DNA from 3 places in the Brevibacillus sp. 7WMA2 genome. Region 1 is predicted to be linked to each of the others. Evidence: predicted binding sites of a transcription regulator. Region 1 holds the regulator's gene; each other region holds the start of a gene.
What was found. The regulator LexA, encoded in region 1, represses DNA repair genes until DNA is damaged. The targets are predictions, from matches to a motif close to CGAACATATGTTCG.
Positions count from the first base shown of each region.

Region 2: a site for LexA is predicted at 1,499-1,512, ahead of recA (recombinase RecA). Genes of this name have one in related genera too.
Region 3: a site for LexA is predicted at 2,636-2,649, ahead of GOP56_RS03340 (sigma-70 RNA polymerase sigma factor region 4 domain-containing protein). Genes of this name have one in related genera too.

Region 1 covers NZ_CP048799.1:1,913,531-1,917,821, reverse strand. The annotation lists gene GOP56_RS07230 (hypothetical protein) at 98-511, opposite strand; gene GOP56_RS07225 (DUF456 domain-containing protein) at 863-1,351, shown strand; gene lexA (transcriptional repressor LexA) at 1,728-2,348, opposite strand; gene GOP56_RS07215 (cell division suppressor protein YneA) at 2,509-2,892, shown strand; gene GOP56_RS07210 (DUF896 domain-containing protein) at 2,971-3,159, shown strand; fluoride riboswitch at 3,218-3,277, shown strand; gene crcB (fluoride efflux transporter CrcB) at 3,337-3,717, shown strand; gene GOP56_RS07200 (hypothetical protein) at 3,807-3,986, opposite strand.
Region 2 covers NZ_CP048799.1:2,123,863-2,128,153, reverse strand. The annotation lists gene GOP56_RS08200 (DEAD/DEAH box helicase) at 1-1,425, shown strand, start outside; gene recA (recombinase RecA) at 1,600-2,658, shown strand; gene GOP56_RS08190 (RecX family transcriptional regulator) at 2,740-3,399, shown strand; gene rny (ribonuclease Y) at 3,760-4,291, shown strand, end outside.
Region 3 covers NZ_CP048799.1:798,811-803,101, forward strand. The annotation lists gene GOP56_RS03320 (DNRLRE domain-containing protein) at 1-886, shown strand, start outside; gene GOP56_RS03325 (coiled-coil domain-containing protein) at 1,105-1,422, shown strand; gene GOP56_RS03330 (hypothetical protein) at 1,519-1,710, shown strand; gene GOP56_RS03335 (hypothetical protein) at 1,707-2,003, shown strand; gene GOP56_RS03340 (sigma-70 RNA polymerase sigma factor region 4 domain-containing protein) at 2,717-3,250, shown strand; gene GOP56_RS03345 (hypothetical protein) at 3,617-4,291, shown strand, end outside.

The DNA.
Region 1 (4,291 bases):
GACAGCCCATTCTCCTACACCAATTTTTAGGGAATGCAGAGGCTGTAAGAGCTGATACTGATCAGTGAAGGTGCTGCGTGATAACGTGATAAAAAGACTAGTGAATCGTCACGTTGCCTGTAATAGGAACAGGTTTTATGCTAGCGTTTTGCAGAATAACAATCCAATGTGAATGTCGTGGGACGGTTACAGTAGAGCCTTTTGGGTAGATTTTTTCAGCTCCGTAGGTATTTGCATTCAGTAGATACCAGCCCAATGAATCTACTTTCTTATCAAACGTAACCGTTACGCTACCACCTTTCGCAAGGAAAAAAGGGCCTGTAACACCAGCTTCCCCATAACCTCTATCCCATTCCTTTACCGTTAGTGCAAATGGAATAGAATATTGGCTGTAAGCATTACTACTAATCGTTACTTTTGTTGTGCTATGCTTATCTAAAGCCGCGTAGCTAGTCGAGGACAGTAAGAAAACAAGTGGTACTGCTAATAAAGAACAAACGATTTTGTGCATCTTGTAACCTTCCTTTCCGAAATAGGATATACAGGCTTGGAGCGGGGACAATTTAGTATATAGTATTAATTTCTCCAAATGTTATATTTTTCCTGTTATCCATATACCTTTTTCTTGCTGTCCTTTTGCCTGTATGAAGTGGAAAAAGGAACTGGTAAAAGAGCGCTATAGGTAAATAGGTCAGGCTTTGCTAAAAATGAGATCATAAAAAAGAGCAGAATCATGTATATGTAGGAAAAGACACGTTTCGCAAACAAGAAAAGGAAACTCCTAAGTAAAAATGAAACGTAGGAGGGCACTGAAACGTACATATAGAAAACGGGTCAGATGCAACAAAGAGGGGGGTTAAACATGGATGTTTTATTATGGTTGATTGTTATACTTCTATTCGGTGTAAGTATTGCTGGTATTTTCTTCCCAGTGTTACCTGATACGATTATGTTATGGGGCGGTTTTTTACTATATCAATTCGCGATTGCAGAGCCTGGAGCAGGATTACCGGTTTCCTTCTGGTGGGGAATGGGGATTTTGAGTGTGGTGTTATTTGGTGCTGACCTATTGACTAATATGTACTTTGTTAAAAAATATGGTGGCTCAAAAGCATCAGCAATCGGGTCAATATTAGGTGTTATTATTGGTGTACTTACGTTTCCGCCATTTGGTATGATTATTCTCCCATTTGTATTTGTATTATTAATTGAAATGCTGATGCAAAAACAACCGGCAGAACGAGCTTTTAAGATAGCGATAGGAAGTCTTATAGGTTTCTTTAGCAGTGTCATTATGAAAATCTCTATCCAACTCATCATGATTATCTGGTTCTTTATTGTTGCTTGGTAAAACTTATTGTGGATCGTTACATTGGATTTTGAGTGTTGATCCATTCCATAAAACCGAGATTGTCAAATTCTCTATCATTTCCTGTAGGGAAACCGGCAATCTCGGTTTATTTGTGTTTACACATCAGAATTAGAGAAGGCTTGTTTGAAGATTTGCTAAAAAGAAACACTGTTTTAAGTGGCTATGCAGCTAATTTACACCTAAATATAAGTCCAATAGTAGGAGAAACACGAAAGGTATCAAGGAGATAGGTAGAGTGGGGCATAAAATAAACCGTTACAAACAATAAATTTGAGCAGTAAAAAACTCTTGGCGAGTATGATCCTCACCAAGAGTTTGTACGTGTAAGCACGTGAGAAGTTAAAAATCCAATGCACTAGTGGAAAAGGCGGTAAACGCCAATTACTTTACCTAAAATCGTCACATTATCTAAAATGATTGGTTCAAGCTGTGAGTTTTCCGGTTGTAGACGGAAGTGGGTTTTCTCTTTAAAGAAACGTTTTACAGTTGCTTCATCCTCTTCGGTCATGGCTACCACGATATCCCCGTTGTTAGCTACATTTTGTTGGCGGACAATTACATAATCGCCATCTAAAATGCCTGCTTCGATCATGCTCTCTCCCATAACGCGCAACATGAACACATTGTCAGACGTAACGATGTTTTCTGGCAATGGAAAATATTCTTCCACCTGTTCAATAGCTGTAATAGGTTGACCTGCCGTTACCTTACCAACCACTGGTACTCGAACGATGGAGCTTTCATAATCGTCCTGTAGACGAGTCTCGTCCAATAATTCAATGGCACGTGGCTTAGTAGGATCGCGGCGGATTAAGCCTTTCTTTTCAAGTCTTGCGAGATGACCGTGAACAGTGGAACTGGAAGCTAGTCCTACGGCTTCACCGATTTCTCGAACAGACGGGGGATAACCTTTATCTTTTACTTCCTTACGAATAAAATCAATGATCGCTTGTTGGCGATTGGAGAGTTTGGACATTTCGAACACCTCATTCTCTCGATCCAGATATTTTCTACATTATACCATGAGAATTTGCGTTCGACAAACATTAGTTCGATTCTTTTGCTTGACAGGAATATTTGTTCGCATTATGATGATGTTATCAAAATGAGAACAAACGTTTGTGAGGGTGATGATAATGATGGTACAATCTAGCAATTGTCAGAATCTATATAAAGATAAAACAAAAACAATGACGAGTAAGAACACATTGGTACATCATAGAAAAGGGATAACGCGAGGGCAAGCAATCGTAACGTTATTGCTGATCATAGTATCCTTTGCAGCAGGCAGCATGATTTTTGGAAAAGAGAAGGTGGCTATTGCGGCTCCCCATACACAGCAGGCAGCTATAGTCATTACAATTCAGCCAGGTGATACGCTGTGGAGTATTGCACAAGCTTATCAACAGGAATCCGGGCTATCAGCTAGAGAGCTAATGGATGAGATCATGAAACAAAATCAGTTAGATAGCCCCATGATTTATGCAGGAAATAATCTAGCTATTCCAGTATACCGATAAGCGGGAGCCATAATTTATATCTCCTCTCCTTTGGTCTTGTGTTATAATAAAGAGAAGTTAGTTGAGGAGGTATCACCATTGGTTACTGATGCAGAAGTAAAACGTATTAATGAATTAGCCAAGAAATCGAAGGGTGTTGGCTTAACTCCAGAAGAAAAAACGGAGCAACAAGTTCTTCGTCAAAAATACATTGATGCTATGAAGGCTTCCTTGAAATCTAGTTTAGATTCGATCCGTTATGTAGAGGATGAGGAACCTAAGCACTAGTCTATGTGATTTTTCAAAATGATCCGTAGCAATAGTGCTGTGAAACAGGTTTTTACAAGTAAATAGAGGCGATGGAGTTCGCCCTAAGCGCCAATAGGCTAATGACTCCTACCAGTAATATTACTGGTAGGAGTTTGTTTGTATATATGTGAAAAATAGTGGAAAAGGAGAGAATGCATGTCTTTTTTAATTGTTGGACTATCAGGAATGTTGGGGGCTGTATCCCGATATTTAGTAGGAGCATGGACAGCGGGCTGGTGGGATCTCTCGTTTCCTTTAGGTACGCTAGTAGTCAATTTCATAGGCTGTATCGGATTGGGAGCTCTCAATCAATATCTCTTAACCCGAAATCAACTGCCCGCTTGGTTTACCTTAGGAGTAGGAACAGGGTTTATTGGTTCTTTCACGACCTTTTCGACTTTTAGTGTAGAGACACTTACCCTTTGGCATCAGCATCAATATGTACTTGCCATTTGCTATGTACTGGCTAGTCTATGGGGTGGTTTACTGATGGTATGGCTTGGCTTTCATATCAAATGGAAAACGAAAAAGAGTTAGTTGTACTTAATCCTTTCAATTGAAGTCAATTGAAGCTGGAAATGGTGTACCTCTTCTAGCCACTACTTTTGTAAATGGTGTATTAACAACTATGGTGTAAAAATAGTTCTTATCATTTTGCTTTTATCTGGATCACTGAGTACTGGCCATAGATCTGGAAGCTTAAGCATTAATTCAAACGCATCAGAACTTGATGCACTTGCTTTCATTTGTTTATTAATAGCTTCCAGATCATTTAATGACTGAGTTTTTAAATCACGTTCCTCCATTGTCCGCTTACGTAATTCTTCAACTGTTAGAAGCTCCTCAACAAATGCAAATTGCCATCTCTTTTTGCTTTCCTGAAGTTTATGTAGCTGCTTCTCAACATCATTTTTAGCAGTTTCTAATTGTGATTTCTTCTTAATCTAATTCTTTAGCGAGTTTCTTGATGAAAAAACTTACTGATACCAAGTATATAAAAGATGCTACTAGAACGATTCGTGATTCTAATTAGGGCCCCAAGCAAATTACAGGTGACAGAATATAATTGTGGAATTGATTTTACAATATATATCCTGATACGCGCATGGAA
Region 2 (4,291 bases), 210 kb from region 1:
TTTGGTATCCCGTTGGCTGAGGTCTTAAACCCTACTAACAACCGTATACAGGCGATTGTTTTGACTCCGACTCGCGAGCTCGCTATACAGGTGGCGGGAGAATTAGTGAGAATATGCAAATACAAAAAAATTCGCACACTCCCTATCTACGGTGGGCAATCAATTAGCCATCAGATTCGTGCGCTTCGACAAGGTGTGCATGTGGTGATTGGTACACCTGGGCGTGTTTTGGACCATTTGCGCCGCAAGACACTCCAGTTGGAAAATGTGAAAATGCTTGTTCTCGATGAAGCAGATGAAATGCTGGACATGGGCTTTATTGAAGATATCGAGACCATTCTTAGCCACATGAAAGCTGAGCGTCAAACCTTGCTTTTCTCAGCAACCATGCCTCCTGAAATCAAGCGTTTAGCTCATCGCTATATGAAAAATCCCGAGACTGTGGCTGTCAGCCGTGAAGAAGTAACAGCACCTTCTATTGAACAAGTGTATTATAAAGTTTTCGAACGTAATAAACGGGAGAGCCTATGCCGCATTCTCGATAGCCAGGATGTAGAGCTTGGCATTATTTTCTGTCGAACGAAGCGCGGAGTAGACGAATTGAGTGAGGCCTTACAAGCACGAGGCTATATGGCAGATGGCTTGCATGGCGACTTATCTCAAGCACAGCGCGACAAAGTAATGAAGGCCTTCCGGGAAGGTACGATTGAGTTTTTGATTGCTACAGATGTAGCAGCTCGTGGGATTGATGTAGGTAACGTCTCACATGTTATTAATTACGATATTCCACAGGACCCAGAAAGCTACGTACATCGGATCGGCCGAACTGGACGTGCTGGGCGTAAAGGGATAGCTATGACACTAGTCACTCCTCGAGAGATGCGTCAGTTAATGGTGATTCAAAAACAGACGAAAGCATCCTTGATTACTCGCACCGTGCCTACCTTGGAGGAGATTGCGGAGCGCAAACGTACTCAATTACGTGAACAGCTACGTTCGCTGATTGAAAGTGAGTCTGTGAATGGTATGTATCAAGAAATCGTGAATGAGCTAATGCAGGAGCATGACCCAGCTAAAGTTGCAGCCGCTGCTCTACATCTCGCGTTTCATACTGATCCGAGTGGAAATGATGAAGAAGAAGGGTACAATTTTGGTGAGACGGGCGCAGCAAGAGGAATGGTTCGTTTCTTCTTAAATGTAGGACGAAATGTGAACATGAAGCCTCAGGATCTTGTACGGGAGATTTCCGAATCGGTGGGCATTCCGGGCAAATCAGTAGGACGAATTGATATTTTTGAAAACTTCACGTTTGTAGAAGTCCCAGAAGATGTTGCTCCGTTTGTTTATGAGGCGTTAAGACAGACGCGCATCAACGGTAAACGTATTAATCTAGAGCCTGCTAAACCGCGGACACGTAAATCATAATTAGGCTGTACAGAAGGTTTTTTCACATGGAGGTTAAGTGAAAATGCCTTCTTTTTTCTATATAATTCCTATACGAATATTTGTTCGTAAAAAATACTTGGCAAACCCCTCTATCTCGATGTATGATACATACATAAGAAAAAGTTGAGTGGAACGAGAAAGGGAGTGTCACTATTGTCAGATCGTCGCGCTGCGCTTGAGAGTGCTTTAAGACAAATAGAAAAACAGTTCGGGAAAGGCTCCATCATGAAGATGGGAGAAATGGCACATTCACAGGTTTCTACTGTTTCAACAGGAGCCTTAGCTCTTGATATCGCACTTGGTGTCGGCGGTTTCCCACGTGGCCGTATTATTGAGATTTACGGGCCAGAATCCTCTGGTAAAACAACAGTTGCACTTCATGCCATTGCAGAAGTACAGAAGCAAGGTGGACAAGCAGCCTTTATTGATGCAGAGCATGCTCTAGACCCTGTTTATGCTGCTAAATTGGGTGTTAACATAGAAGAATTACTTTTATCCCAACCAGACACAGGAGAACAAGCTTTAGAAATTGCAGAAGCTCTCGTACGCTCTGGCGCTGTAGATATTATTGTAGTAGACTCCGTAGCGGCTTTGGTACCAAAAGCTGAGATTGAAGGAGAAATGGGTGACTCTCACGTTGGTCTACAAGCTCGTTTGATGTCTCAAGCTTTACGTAAGCTTTCTGGAGCTATCAATAAATCCAAAACGATTGCGATCTTTATTAACCAGTTGCGTGAAAAAGTGGGCGTTATGTTTGGAAACCCAGAAACTACTCCTGGTGGACGTGCTTTGAAATTCTATGCTAGTGTACGTCTTGATGTGCGTAAAGCAGAGGGAATTAAACAAGGCAATGATATAGTAGGTACAAAGACTAAAATTAAAGTTGTAAAAAATAAAGTAGCTCCTCCGTTCAAAGTAGCCGAAGTCGATATTATGTATGGAGAAGGTATTTCTAAAGAAGGAAGTATTCTGGATATTGGAGCTGAGCTGGACATTGTTGCTAAAAGCGGCGCCTGGTATGCATTTAATGAGGAACGTTTAGGTCAAGGTCGTGAAAATGCAAAACAGTTCTTGAAAGAGAATCCAGCTATTGCAGCTCAGATTGACCAAAAAATTCGAGAATATTACAGCTTGAATCCTAATTCCATCCCAGAGGGAGAAGCGGTTCTCGATCCAGAGCAGGATGAAGAGCCAACTTTTGATTTAGAGTAGAAGAGATGTAAGCCTGTCGTATTCTGTGCGGCAGGCTTTTTATGTGAAGACAAAGCAGTCTCGATTAGAATGGGAGGAAACATGAAAACCTCAGGGGTAATCACGTCCGTTCATAGGGATTCTAAAAGAAAACAAGTGTATTTAATTGATCTGGACAATGAATTTGCATTTGAAGTGCATGAGGAAGTCTTTATTAAGTACCATTTGATGAAGGGTACAGAGATAGATAGTAATTTTTTCGCAGAGGTTTTACGAGCGGATCATGAGAATAAAGCCTATTTGGCTGCTATTAATTATCTTAGCTATCGTCCACGGAGTTCTAGAGAAGTAGAAAGATATTTAATAGGGAAAGAGTTTTCACTAGAACTAGCGGAGCGAATAGTAGAGAAGTGTATGCGAGAAGGATATATAAACGATGAGCTATTTGCTAAAAAATGGGTAGAAGAGAGATTGCGTTTGAAGCCTAGGGGAGCCTATATGCTCAAGATGGAATTAAAGCAGAAGGGAATTGCCTCAAGTTTGATAGAGAAAGTATTGGGAAGAATAGAATATGAACAGGAGCTAGATGCAGCGCGTGGTTTGTTACGAGGAAAACTAGCAAGAATAACAGTTCCCATTGATCAAAAAACAGAGCATAAGCTCTTACAATTTTTATTACGGAAAGGATTTTCCCATTCCATTGTTCAACAGCTAAGAAATGAATGGAGAACAAAAAACTGGATGGAGGAAGATGACGAGTAGGGAGGGCGTATCCTCTAAATCCTTCCCTAGCGAAGCAATCCTACTCCCCACAAGGTCTACTCCTTGACAAGGCTTGTTCGCAAATAATAAAATAGGTTTGTATTACTTGGTGTTTGATAACTTTTTGCGATTAGCAATCCATAACTGAACATCCATGAGGCCTATGTCTATCATGATTGCAGTCGACCGAGTCGCATCGGTCTTGTTTTTTAGGCTATGGATGCCAAATGTTTCCTTCTTCGGTCTTACTTGTTTTTCATTTTGTGTACGAGATACGAAGATGATAGGAATCACCAAGAAAAAAATGATTTGTATGAGAAATGTAAAAGTCATAGACAAAGGAGGTGTAAGAGAACACGTATGGATCTATCTAACCCACTATTGTTAGTTTTGCTATTGTTGGTAGCACTAGCAATTGGTTTTGGGGTCGGATACTTCTTACGTAAATCCATTGCAGAAGCCAAAATTTCAAGCGCAGAAGAAGCGGCGAAGCAAATCGTCGAAGAAGCGAAACGCGATGCGGAGGCAGTGAAAAAGGAAAAAGTCTTAGAAGCCAAAGACGAAGTGTTTAAGCTGCGTACAGATGCTGATCACGAAATCAAAGAGCGTCGTAACGAAATTCAGCGTCAAGAGAGACGTATCCTTCAGAAAGAGGAGTCTCTTGACCGAAAGCTGGACCAATTGGAACGTAAAGAAGTAGAACAAAGCGACCGTGAAAAATCAATTACTGAGTTGCAAGCCAAGGTTGAGCAATTATATAAAGATCAAGTTGCTGAACTCGAACGCATTTCAGGACTAACTCAAGATGAAGCAAAAACAATTATTCTAACAAACGTAGAAAACGAAGTGCGCCATGACATGGCAATTATGATCAAGGATATTGAAACGCAAG
Region 3 (4,291 bases), 1.1 Mb from region 1:
CCACATGCATGGCAGCTTGAATGTGGTGTATGCATCCCATCTTGCCGCTTCCCTTCACGTTCGGATTGCAGAAGATGAGCAATTAAAAGCAAAACTAGCAGTAAAGTTTAGAAACAATCTTTTATCAAGTTTATCTATTTATCCTAAATTTGATGTTCCTTCTCATATATTTGTTCTCTCTGGATATATTACAGGACACTTAGCTATTCCCTATCAGAAAGGAAAGGATATACCTTCTTTTGTCACTATTAGGGTAAAAGCTGTCTCAGATTTGGAGAGTTTCAATCAGGTTCAATCAGGATATTTAGGGTCAAGTATTCAGGTTCGCACTAGTACACAACATGATGTTCCTTCTACATTGGCGGTTCAATTACAAGACAGATCCGAATGTTCTGCTCACTTGGTGGTAAACGCCTTAGGGAAAGCTGATGTAGAAGGCCAAATTAGTGCCCGTAAAATGCGTTACGCCTTTCTGTGGTGTTTCTTTGCCGTTCGATTATCGGACTCTGCTTCAGTAGACAGTAATCTGATCGTTCGAGTAGCTGATGGGGATGATTTACATTCAACCATTTCCATTAGAGTATTCTCAAATACCAATCTAGTAAGTCGTGTCGCTGTCAGACGAGAGGATTTCTCTGAATTACTTTCCTTATTGCTCCTAAAAGAGCATCATAATCTCTTAGGAAGAATGGCTATTCGGGTTCAAAATAATGCCGATATTTGGTCATCCATGGAAATATGGGAAAAATCCTTACTGAGCGGAAGTATTAGCGTACGGGAGAACATTGACTCCGATCTCTCATGCTCAGGTATCATTAACGTATACAGTGAGATTGAAAGTCATATTGATGTCGTAGCTGAATATGGGTATGTCTTTATTATGTAAAAGTAATAACCTCTGTCCTTCGTGGCAGGGGTTAATTTTTTACTCATTTTACTTATATTAAAAGATGTTGAAACAGAAGTGATGACTGCTGTACAAAATTGTTTCACGTAAGTCCAGTCTTAAAGCATCGAAAACGATGCAACTTTCCCTAGCTTATACGAGGATCACAGCCTTGTACGTAACGTAACGTATACAGACAAAAAGAAGGTGAAATGAGCATGGATGCAAATGTGATGATCGCCATCATTGGGGGAGCAGTATCCCTTAGTACAGGTATTATTGGTTATATATCCGGCCGAAATAACAATCAAAAAGAAGTTAGCATCTCAGATCGTCAATTATTATCGCAAGCTGAACAGACATTTCGAGCAGAATTGAGAGAGGAATTGCGAATCTACAAGGAAGAAATCAAGGCATTAAAACAGGAGATTGAGGTATTACGGCAAGAAAACTTCAAACTTCTGACGGAAAACAGATCGCTTAATACAAAAGTGGAATCGTTAATGCTGCGTTTAGATGGGGATCACACTGATTAGAAATGTAGATGAATTCGATATGTAAAAGCGTATGAAAAACCTATTCCCCCTTCAAATGTGGAAAAGCTATGGTCGATACAAAATCAGCAGAGGGAAATGAAGAGGATTGAAACGAAAGGAGTGGCAATTGAAATGCTCACCCAAGCCTTGATTGATCTTACTAGTAACGGTTATGTAACTGATAATACCTGGGCTGAAAAAGTAAAAACTCGAATGTTAGCTCTGAGTAAGCGTAGCTTTATTATGACGTTGGTATTACAACGTATCCGAACAGGTGAAGGCAAATGACAGATCTTATATTGGAAAAAGCTCAGCTACTTATTTTATTAGCCTTTTTAACAGAATCCTTAACAGAAATAATAAAAGGACTGTTTTCGAAGTGGGTTAAAGACCAAATGACTTATTCTATGTCCATCTTACTAGGAATTATCCTCTGCTATGCTTTTGAGCTGAATCTTTTTGACCTCCAACATATGTGGAAACATGTCTCTATTATTTCGGCTGGACTAATTGTGAGCCGAGGTGCCAATTATGTGCATAGTTTTGTCAAGAATCTAGGCATGCTACAAAAAAGACGCTAGTGATACTAATAGCATATTTGCAAGCAGCTTAAGAATGTATCATGTTACTTTCAAAAACGATAATTGATAGAAAAGAAAAAAGAGCTAATGGCGATTGATTCGTTATTGGCTTTTTTTATGTATGGCGAAGAAATGCTCTATTAACTAAAGGAACGTACATTCCTGTTTCTGGATGATTTATAAGTGGAAATATCGTGCAACTTTTCAAAAGGTTGTATCGACTACTATAGTATTTGCTACTGAAGGACTATTACCTTAGATGTAAAAATATAGTTGATACCTTGGGTCTTACACGTATGATCTGCTTTTAGTCCCGTAATGCTTTAGGTGATAAGTCCTTGTAAATCAAGATTTACTGATCTAAAAGTACACCAGAGTAGAGTTGCAGCAAACAAATATCTTAACAAGGGGAGATGAAAATACGAGTTGAAAAAAAAAGCAAAATGTAGAGAATTAGGGGATTTTCTTACTTATACATATACTTCTTAAGAAAAAATTACTAAGGTTAGTTAGATTATGTCAGCCTTTACTTATATATAGAAGTGAAATCCTTTGGTATCAACTATCTATCAATGACAACACGTACTATGCAACAAAATTAGAATTCTCTATTCTTCTAATACCTATATGCACAAATATAAGTTTCTCTAGTAACCAATTATCAAAGTTGATTAGCTCTCATAATATTTGTAGTCGTTAGGAGGATTTATGATATGGAAAAAGCCAAGGGCACTGAGGAAATCCTAGATATTGGAATTTTAAATCCAATATTTGATTTTGTGTTGTCAGGGGTCCACATCGCAGATAGAGAGGATGTAAAGCATGATTCTATTGTAAGAATATTAACTGCAATGAATAAAGGAGCAGTTAAAAAGGATCTCTTTACTTTTTCTCATACGGTAATTAGAAGAACTGTCATGGATTACTACCGAAAAAAAAGACGAATGATTATCCAGAAAAGTACGATGGTTCATTTTTGTGATGGGGCCGACGATGAAAAAGGATCGACTGTTGATCATTTCTATGGTGTAGATTATGAAGTGGGCTACGGATTGGCTGATGTGCGTAATGATTATCTGTTTCATAAACACCTATTTACAAACCAAGAACAGAAGATTATTAGTTACATGCTATTTACCGAAGACGGAATAGATATGAAGCCTACGCAAATTTCCAATCAATTAGGGTTAAATAAGTCCCACGCTTCACGAGCCATGAACAAACTTAAGCACGTATGTTTGGTGTGATTCTGATAAAAAGAGGAGACGAAATCCATTCCATATTAAATATATCATTATGCTAATAAATCTGCAATCTAACTAGAAGGAATTTTCGCAACTTTTTAAAGACATAAAACGACAATATTTAGTAAAAAAGCAAAAAACCATGAATTTCTAGTAAAAATGCATACCAAGTACAGCAAATATTTAGATTTATTGCATCTTTTCAATGATATAGATCGACTACTTTTACTATAAATGAAAATTTACTAGATATGTAGGTATGCGATCTTATGGCAGGGTCGGATGACGACTTACCCCGATCATTATTTTTACATGAGCATTTTATTATACACGATTAGCTAAAGAAAACATGAAGGAGAGTTAACGAAAATGTTAGCTAGATATGTAGTAGGCGGAAGATTAGACCCTCCCTATTATCCTACCAAGACAAGGGCCCATTTTATCGGACGTGATATTTATGTAAAAGGAATGAGAAGCTCAGGTACTAAAAGAGTAATTACCGATACTTTTCATTTATCACACGACGTAGAGCTATATGCGATATCCATAAAATCCGATATTATCACTCCCTCAGATTATTGGAATCTTCTTATTGGGAACAAATTGATTGCTAAAAATATTTATTGTAAAAATTTTGAAGAGGGGCTCTATTTTCAAGTCGCTCACCCTATTAAGGCCGGGACTATATGTAAATTAGAATTCTATACAGAGGCTGGCGACCGAAAACAAATAGAGGTTATGTTTCATCTTCTCTGTGATCCAGAAGCTGAACCAATTTTGACTGGAACCGTTGATAATGGAAATTATCCCGATCCGCTACCTCCTGATCCGGTTCCCGTACCCATTCCGGATGACGATGATACCTGTAAAAATCCAATTGTATGGAAGCCGTATGCAACAGCAGCAGAAGCTGAGAAATGGTGTAACAGCATAAATATTGATGCTAATTTTCACCGAAATATTTATGCAGCTAACTATGTAACAGAAGGACTTGTTCATCTTTTGAATCACTGTTGCGGCTTCAAAACCATGATCACTAAACAT